2 regions of the Arthrobacter sp. TMP15 genome follow, and region 1 is predicted to be linked to the other one. Evidence: predicted binding sites of a transcription regulator. Region 1 holds the regulator's gene; the other holds the start of a gene.

What was found. The regulator Rex, encoded in region 1, represses fermentation and respiration genes when NADH is low (regulators of the CRP and FNR family bind a similar motif). The targets are predictions, from matches to a motif close to CTTGTGAANNNNTTCACAAG.
Region 2: the regulator Rex is predicted to act here: its motif matches at 2,372-2,391, upstream of ugpC (sn-glycerol-3-phosphate ABC transporter ATP-binding protein UgpC).

What each region holds. Positions count from the first base shown of each region.
Region 1 covers NZ_CP154262.1:292,759-297,289, reverse strand. Annotated here, with positions in the region: gene AAFM46_RS01310 (hypothetical protein) at 1-511, shown strand, start outside; gene AAFM46_RS01305 (hypothetical protein) at 701-1,411, shown strand; gene AAFM46_RS01300 (redox-sensing transcriptional repressor Rex) at 1,532-2,230, opposite strand; gene AAFM46_RS01295 (glutaredoxin family protein) at 2,389-2,682, opposite strand; gene AAFM46_RS01290 (HAD-IB family hydrolase) at 2,868-3,680, shown strand; gene AAFM46_RS01285 (AURKAIP1/COX24 domain-containing protein) at 3,796-3,894, opposite strand; gene AAFM46_RS01280 (helix-turn-helix domain-containing protein) at 4,008-4,244, opposite strand; gene AAFM46_RS01275 (3-deoxy-7-phosphoheptulonate synthase) at 4,381-4,531, opposite strand, start outside.
Region 2 covers NZ_CP154262.1:492,864-497,394, forward strand. Annotated here, with positions in the region: gene AAFM46_RS02150 (DUF4032 domain-containing protein) at 1-1,124, opposite strand, end outside; gene ugpC (sn-glycerol-3-phosphate ABC transporter ATP-binding protein UgpC) at 1,225-2,328, opposite strand; gene otsB (trehalose-phosphatase) at 2,489-3,325, opposite strand; gene AAFM46_RS02165 (trehalose-6-phosphate synthase) at 3,322-4,531, opposite strand, start outside.

The sequences.
Region 1 (4,531 bases):
ATACCAGCAGCCTCGATACCAGCAGCCTGGAGCACCTGCGGGCAGCGGGAAGTTTGAGATGCCAGCGGACATGCCCCGGTCAATCAAAGATGTCATGCCAGCGGGTGGCTTCACCGGCATTTTTAAAATGGGCGATTTGCCTCAGCTACTGAAGATCTCTTACATCATCTGGCTGGTGACAGCGGCCCTTTGGCTGTTTTTCACTTTCTTCGCGTTTATCGGTTCGCTGTTCCTGTTGAGCTCTTCTTACTACCGCGGTTCAGGTGTGCGGGGAATCGTCATCTCCATCATTTCCTTGGCGCTGATCGCTGCGATCGTAGTCTGTGCCATGAAACTCAAGGAAGGAATGCAGTGGGCGAGGATAGCCCTTTCGACCATCGCACTGATCAGCATCTTCTTGTTCGTGACCAGCAGCCGTGGTGGCGGTTTGTTGAGCGTAGTGGCCGCCGTGTTGATGTGGCTGCCAGAATCCACTGCATGGCTGAATTCCAGGTCCAAGGGAGTTAGATAGTAGTTTGAGCACACAGTTCTAAGTCAACTTGATCAGGTGGTTGAGTTGGAGGAGGTCGCGTAGGGTTTGTAACAAACCCGACGCGGCCTTTCTTCTTCTGGTGCCACGTTCCGGCGTAATCATTTGGCCCGCACTTTCGGCCAAATCCTCAGCAATACCGAAATCGGCCACACTGAAAGAGCAGCTGTCATGAGCACCCATGGTGAAGAACCCCAAGAGCAACCTGCTTCCCGCCCGGGAAGCTACGGTGAGATCGCCCCAGGCGTGCCGCGCTACGGCCAGTACGCTCCGGTCGGGTGGGAACCGCCTCAGGACGTTATAGACGCACAGAAGGGCACCTCGCAGCCAGGCTCAATCACCCCATCGTCGGCGTATCCCGGATTTACGGGCCTACAGCCTGGCGCTCGGGAGGACTCTGGGGCACCTACGGAAGCGCCAAAGAGGGTGCTGCTGGCTACCAAGTTCATTATGGCTGCCGGAATCTTGCAACTCATTGCACTGCTAATTTGGGCGTTTGCCCTAACGACACCGGGCGGACAAGAGGTCCTGAGATCCGCCGTCGGGCAAGCCATGGCTACGAACCCGGAAGCGGCGGCCACCGTCAGCGCCCAGCAGCTTTTCATTACAGTGGCCATCTTTATGGGCATCATTCAGCTCACCTGCGCTGCCGGCTATTTTTGGATTGCCGCCAAGCTGCGCCGAGGCCGTAATTGGGCCCGGACCACCGCGCTAGTCTTCGCCATCGTCTCGATTGTTCTTGTCCCGGAAGGTGGATCATATGCGTTTTATTCCGGTGCCCGCATCATTTTGGGGTTAGTCGCCGTATTCATGCTGTTCAGGTCCCCGGCGAAGGAATTCTTCTTGGCACACAAGGCCAAACGGAACGCATTGAAGCGGTAATCCGTTCAAACCCGGCGCTGCGCGTCGCCAGTTGCCACTTATGGCGCCCAAACACACGTTTTGGGCGCCATAAGTGGCAACTGGCGAAGGATCGGCCACAAAAATAGCACCCGTAGGGGTTTATGCTCCCGGCAGATCCTGTATGAGGGAGGGTTCTTGCAGACGTTGGGCGTGATAAGCCAGAATCTGCAGCTCGGTAGCCATGTCCACTTTGCGCAGATTCACGTGATCCGCCACCGTCAGTGCAATGGGAGCAAAGCTCAGCACGCTGCGCACCCCGGCTGCCACAACCCTGTCGCATACCGCTTGAGCCACGGAAGCAGGGAGTGCTAAAACAACCATGTTCACCCTGGCGCTCTCAACCACATCTTCCAGATTTGCCGCATCGCTGACACGCAACCAACCGATTTCACTGCCAATGATCATCTGGTCTGCATCCAGTAGTGCCACAACGTCGAATCCACGCGATTCAAATCCGGCGTACCGTGCAAGAGCCCGGCCCAGGTTTCCCGCACCGACAATGGCTACCCGCCATTCGTTGGTTAAGCCAAGCGCTTGGGAGATTTTGCGGCTCAGATTGGCCACATCGTAGCCAACCCCACGTGTCCCGTAGGTCCCGAGGTAAGAAAGATCTTTCCTGACATTTGATGAGCCCACGCCGGCCGACTCCGCGAGAGCCTCAGACGATACGCTTTCGGCACCTTCAGCAAGGAGCGCGTTGAGCGTACGAAGGTACAGCGTCAAGCGCGAAACGGTGGCAGAGGGTAACTGCCGGGCTGGCTCGTCCGGCTGACCATCCGAGGTCTGCGCTGAGGTCAAGACTTCACTCCACATTCTCAAACTAAGGCCGCGCCCAGATGCTGAACACGTGTCCGTGAGGTCCGCACCGACCTTCACCCACTGTAAGTCGTGGCACGGCCATAGCCAAAAATACGCAGCCCAGACCAAGCATCAAGGCAGAGCATCAGGGCAAGCGGCTAGCTCAGGAGGCGCCGGAGACGGGCAGGGTCTATATGCCAGAAGTCTCTCTGGATCCCGTCCACAAGCACCACCGGGATTTCTTCCCCGTAACGCGCTATGAGCTCGGGGTTGTTATCAATGCTCAGCTCGGACCAGGTCAAGCCAAGACTGCCTGCTACTTCGGCGACGACTGTGCGGGCAGCCTCACACAAGTGGCAATTGGACTTGGTGACCAGCTCCAGTAATGGAACGTGAGCATTGCCTGCGGTAGAGACATCACTTGTGGCCGGATGGTTGGCAGCATATTCCATGTCTATAACGGTACCTAGTCAAAGTGTGTGGTGCCGCATCTGTTCCTTTGGCAGCGTCAGGACGGGCTCTGCTGCGTAAAGAGCGGGTTTCTCCACCAAACGGTAAATGAAAGTTTCACCACAGTTAACCGCTGCCTCCGGTGGCGGAGCGGGCAGAGCGTGTCTGGATTGACTAGACTCATTCCATGCCCGACGTGATTACCAACAGTGCCGAGGCCGCCTCGACCACTGCGCAACACCAGGGTGAGGCCGCTTTCTTTGATGTGGATAACACATTGATGAAGGGTGCCAGCTTGTTCCACGTGGCACGAAAAATGTATCAAAAAAAGGCATTCACGTTGACTGATGTCGCTGGCTTCGCGTGGAAACAAACCAAATTCATCATGCGCGGCGAGAACATGAACGACGTTCATTCCGTTCAGGACTCAGCACAGAAGCTGGCCGCTGGAATCAGTGCCGATTTTATCCGCCAACTCGGCGAAGAAGTCTATGACGAGATGATTGAATCTAAGATTTGGCCCGGCACCAAAGCCCTGACGAAAGAACACCTCAAATCTGGGCGGCAAGTGTGGCTCGTGACAGCCACCCCTGTTGAGGTTGCTGCTGTCATTGCGACTCGGCTGAACCTTACGGGCGCCCTTGGCACTGTGGCCGAGATAGAAGACGGCATCTACACCGGCCGCCTGGTGGGTGAGATCCTCCACGGCGCAGCAAAGTCACGTGCCGTGCGTGAACTGGCACACAGAGAAGGTGTGGATCTTTCGCGCAGCTGGGCCTACAGCGACTCTTACAACGACATCCCGCTGCTAACAGCCGTAGGTAATCCGGTTGCCATCAATCCCGACGCCAAGTTGCGAAAGCATGCACGGGAAAATAATTGGCCCGTTTACGATTACCGTTCAGGGCGTCGGGCCGCAACTCTGGGCCTACAAGCCGCAACGGGTGCCGGAGTGGTCTACGGATTGTGGAAAGGCGTCGCGATGGTGCGTAAGCGCTAAATGATGCTGGCCACGTACTAAACCGGAAGCAGAAATCTCACACGCTAAGTTTGCCCGGACATAAAAACACCCGCACACCACAACGGTGAACGGGTATTTTTGTGAAGACGAAGCTTTACTTCTTGTTACGACGCTGGTGACGCGTCTTACGAAGCTGCTTACGGTGCTTCTTCTTGGACATCCGCTTGCGGCGCTTCTTAACTACTGAACCCATGAAAGTTCCTCACAAACTGCATAGAACAACCTCGAATGAGGCCGTAAACGATTAGGTTGACCGATCGCAGGAATCGGTCTAGCCGAAAATGGATCTTTCCTAGGGTACCGCCTTTACCCTGTATGCGCCGAACCGGAGGGGCCGTGAGTCTCTGTGCCATCCACCACGGCCGAGCGCAAATAGCTCTCAACTGCGTTGGCAGGCACCCGATATGACCGGCCAAAACGTACGGCAGGCAGTTCTCCAGCATGAACCATGCGGTAGACGGTCATTTTGGACACGCGCATGAGCTCGGCCACTTCCTGAACCGTCAAAAAGGTCACATTGGAGAAATTCTGCTCCTGCGTCATCGCTGTCCTCGGTATCCATTTCCATTAGAAAAGATCTAGCTGCCGGAGCACAGCACCTTCCGCTCCTAGAGCTAACTGTAGGTGCTGAAGGTGCTTATGTGAAAGCTGTTCCCTCAAATGACGACCTGAGAGCGTGCTAGCCCCTCTTCTCTGTACGGCGTGCACTGGAGGCGTAAGCCAACTTTGCCAGCACCTCTGCCGTTACTTCCCAGTCCATGCAGGCGTCCGTGACGCTCTGCCCGTAGACCAGCTCTGAACCGCCGGCGGCAATCTGCTCCACGTTGAGG
Region 2 (4,531 bases), 200 kb from region 1:
GAGCGGACTATGGGCTCAAAGATGGTGCTGACCCACTCGTGGGCGCTGATCTCCTCATCCTTATCCGGGGAAACATCATTGCGGAATGAGTCCATGTCATTGAGCAGACGGCGTGCCTGGTTTTGTTGGGCGTCCAGACCGGTCAGGCGCAGCAAGCGGCGCTGGTGGTGCCCGGCGTCGACCACTTTAGGCTGGAGCTGAATAGTGGAGCCGTCAGGAGTTGTTTTAATGGCGTACTCTTCAACGTCAAAGCCCAGATCGTTCAGGCGACGAATGCGGGCGCCCACACGCCAGCGGTCACCGAGTTCAAAGGACTCCTTCTCCGTCAACTCTGCCCACAGGCGGCGGTAGCTATCCATGATCAGCTCGCTGGTGGCCACCGGATCCACCTTCTCCTCAATGAGCCCACCTTCGAGTAGATCCATCAGCTCACCGGCAATGTTCACGCGGGCAATTTCAAGATCGTATTCACGCTGTCCAGTGGAGAGATCGGGGTAGAGCTCGCCCGTCTCGGCATCCACCAGGTAAGCGGCGAAGGCGCCAGCGTCGCGGCGGAACAAGGTGTTGGAGAGGGAAACGTCTCCCCAGTAGAAACCCACCAGGTGCAGACGCACCAGCAGCAGGGCCTGGGCATCGATCAAACGGGTGAGGGTATCCCGGCGCAGCTTCTGTGAGAACAAAGCGCGGTAAGGCATGGAGAACTTCAAGTGCCGGGTAACTAGCACCGGATCAAGCGGTGAACCGTTGGGGGTGGTGCGCCCACTGATCACAGCGACAGGCTCCACGCAGGGCACATCCAGCCGGGCCAGCTTACGCAGCATGTGGTATTCATGCTTGGCTACGTGCTCCGAGGTTTCCTTAATGGCAATGACGGAGCCGTCAAGGTGGGCAAAGCGGACCACGTGCCGGGAAATACCGCGGGGCAGGGCAGCCAAATTCGCGGCCGGCCATTCCTCTAATTTGATATGCCAGGGCAGATCAAGCAGACCTGGATCCGTGGTGGCCGCGGTGATGTTCAGTGAACCCATCACCTGTGCCGGCGGCACACTCTTCCGCGGCAACTTCCCAATCTGCTCAAAGTCTGTTGGTTCGTTGTTCCAATTGGCGCCGGGATGCTCAGTCATAACTTAAGTCTCTCTTAAAAGGAGCGACGCGGCTGCCTGCTGGAAAAAATCCAGGAGGCAACCGCGCCGCAAATTCTTGCCCCAAAGGAGCGGGTAGCGATTAGAGGTCGCGGGTCACTGACTTATCTCCAACACGAGCACCGGAGGTGGCGTCGAAGAGGTGAACGTGGCCGGCCTGCGGGCGAACGTGGATGGTGTCGCCCTTCATCGGTGGGCGGCGGCCGTCAACACGAACAACCATGTCGCGCTCGTTGCCGTCGATGATGGCGTGACCGTAAACGTAAGCATCGGCACCCAGCTCTTCAACGACGTCGGACTCTACAGCCAAGCCCTCACCGGCGCCAACAACTTCAAGGTCCTCGGGACGGATACCAACGGTGACAGTGTGCCCTGCAGCCTCGCCCAACACAGCGCTGGGCACGGGGTAAATTGAACCACCGAACTTCACTCCGCCGTCAACAACAGGCAGTTCCAGCAGGTTCATGGCGGGTGAGCCAATAAAGCCGGCAACGAACACGTTCTGCGGGGCATCGTAGAGGTTGCGAGGGGTGTCAACCTGCATCAGCAGACCGTCCTTGAGCACTGCAACGCGATCGCCCATGGTCATGGCCTCAACCTGATCGTGGGTCACGTAAACGGTGGTGACGCCCAGGCGGCGGGTCAGTGAGGCGATCTGGGTGCGAGTCTGCACACGCAGCTTGGCATCCAAGTTAGAGAGCGGCTCATCCATGAGGAAGACCTGCGGGTTACGCACAATGGCGCGGCCCATGGCCACACGCTGACGCTGACCACCGGAGAGTGCCTTCGGCTTGCGGTCAAGGTAAGCCTCCAGGTCAAGGAGCTTTGCGGCTTCCTTTACGCGGGTGGCGCGCTCTTCCTTGGGGATGCCGGCGATCTTCAGGGCAAAGCCCATGTTATCGGCAACGGACATGTGCGGGTATAGCGCATAGTTCTGGAAAACCATGGCAATGTCGCGGTCCTTGGGCGGAACGTCTGTGACGTCGCGGTCGCCAATCAGGATGCGGCCGGCGTTGACATCTTCCAAGCCTGCGAGCATGCGCAGTGATGTGGACTTTCCGCAACCGGAAGGTCCAACGAGTACAAGGAATTCGCCATCGGCGATGTCAATGTTGAGCTTGTCAACAGCGGGCTTGGTGGTGCCCGGGTAAATGCGGGTTGCGTTATCAAAAGTTACTGTAGCCACAGCAATAAATCCCTTCATCGGCAGGTACGTGCCGAACGATCCTCAAGTGAATGGTTTTTCAAAGCATTAGCCGCGCACTGACAAGGCAGCGCATAAGCCAACATATGAAGTATGACACATTTGCGCCCAGTTCCCCATGGCGGGCGTCACGTTGGTGTGATTAGGGAGCGCCGCTGGTGTTTGTACTGGGGTTTGCGCTGGCGTTTGTGTTTGGGGACTGTGCCGGGTGGGTGCGTGAGCGGGTTTCCAGGAGTAGTTCCAAGAGCTCAGGCAGTGCGCTCTCATCCGGGATGCGGAAGGAGGCTGAGGTGTCCCCGGGGCCCACTTTCACACCCAGGTCTCCGGGTTGCAGTGCGGCAAAGGCGTGCTCATCCGTGACGTCATCACCGGCGAAGAACGTTGCCGTTGCACCGCTAAAGGTACGCAGTGCGGTAAGACTCTCACCCTTGTTGGCGTTGAGTACCGAAATTTCCAACACCATTTTCCCGGTGGTGATGTGGAACGCCGGGTCACCATCCAGTGCTGTCCTGACACGGTGGACGGCGGCCTGCCCATCGGTGTCGCTGGCCAGCCTGTAATGCAGGACGACGCCGGCCGGCTTTTGTTCCGCGACGGTGCCAGGAAAGCTACTGACGGCGCTGGCAACCGCGGCGCGGGCATGCGCCAGCGCCTCTTCCTGGGCCGGGGTGAGTTCCAGGGCAGGAGAGTTGGGCCCCCACCAGGTTTCCGCGCCGTGACTGCCAACCAACAATGTTGGTGGCGGAGGGGAGGCAACCAGACGCAAACTTGCCAGTGCCCGGCCTGAGATGAGTGCCGTCGTCGTACCTTCCAAAGTGGCTAGTGCGGCAAAGGCTGCGGCAGAGCCAGGGAGTGGGCGGGCGTCCTGGGCTCGGCTGACAAGAGGGGCCATGGTGCCGTCAAAGTCCAGGGCAAGGAGCAGGTGGGGGGTTTGGGCAAGGGTGAGGACGGCCTCGCGCAGATCGGTGGGCAGACTCATACCTGAACGGCATCCGTTTGGAGGGTGGCTAGGAATTCCTCGCTCCAGCGCTGGACGTCGTGCGAGAGGATCTGCCGGCGCATGGCACGCATGCGGCGGCTGGAATCGGCGGGGGAGAGGTTCATGGCCCGCACAATGGCGCCCTTGAGACCGTCAATGTCATGCGGGTTCACTAAGAGGGCTGACTTGAGCTGGTCAGCGGCGCCGGTGAACTCACTGAGCACCAGAGCACCGGTGTTGTCGCTGCGGGCGGCAACGTACTCCTTGGCCACCAGGTTCATGCCATCACGCAGGGAGGTGACAAGCATGACGTCGGCGGCCAGGTACAGGGCAACCATTTCCTCCACAGGGTAGCTGTGGTGCAGGTAGCGGATGGCGGTGTTCAAGATGGTGTCGAACTGGCCGTTCATCCGGCCCACCATGCCATCAACTTCCTCACGGAGCAGGCGGTAGGATTCCACCCGTTCGCGGCTGGGACTGGCCACCTGAATCAGTGCGGCATCCTGGACTTTGATAGTCCCCTCGGCAAGGAGTTCGCCATAAGCCTTGAGCCGGTGGGTGATGCCCTTGGTGTAATCGAGCCTGTCCACGCCGAGCAGAATAGTCTTTGGATTGCCCATATCCTCGCGGATTTGCTTGGCACGGGCAATGACCTCCGGTTTAGCCGCAAGTGCTTTGATCTGGCCCACGTCAATGGAGATGGGGAACGGTGCGGCACGGGAAATGTGCACCACCTTGCCGTCATTGTCCTTGATCTGGACCTGGGCCGCTTTGACGCCGGCACCAACAAAGCGCCGGGCTGAGCGTAGGAAGTTCGCTGAATCGCTGGCGCGCTGGAAACCGATGAGGTCAGCATCCAATAATCCAGTGATGATTTCCTTGCGCCAAGGAAGCTGGGCAAAGATCTCCGGGGGAGGGAATGGGATGTGGTTGAAGAAGCCAATGCGCAGATCGGGGCGCAGCTGGCGCAGGTAACGTGGAACCAGCTGAAGTTGGTAATCCTGCACCCACACGGTGGCGTTGGGTGCGGCGGTGTCCGCAGCGGCCTGGGCGAAGCGGTGATTGACCGTCCGGTAGGCATCCCACCAGGTGCGGTGAAATTCCGGTGGGGCAATAACGTCGTGGTAGAGCGGCCAGAGCGTGGAGTTGGAGAAGCCCTCATAGTAGAGCTCCACTTCTTCCTCGGACAAAGGGACCGGAACTAGA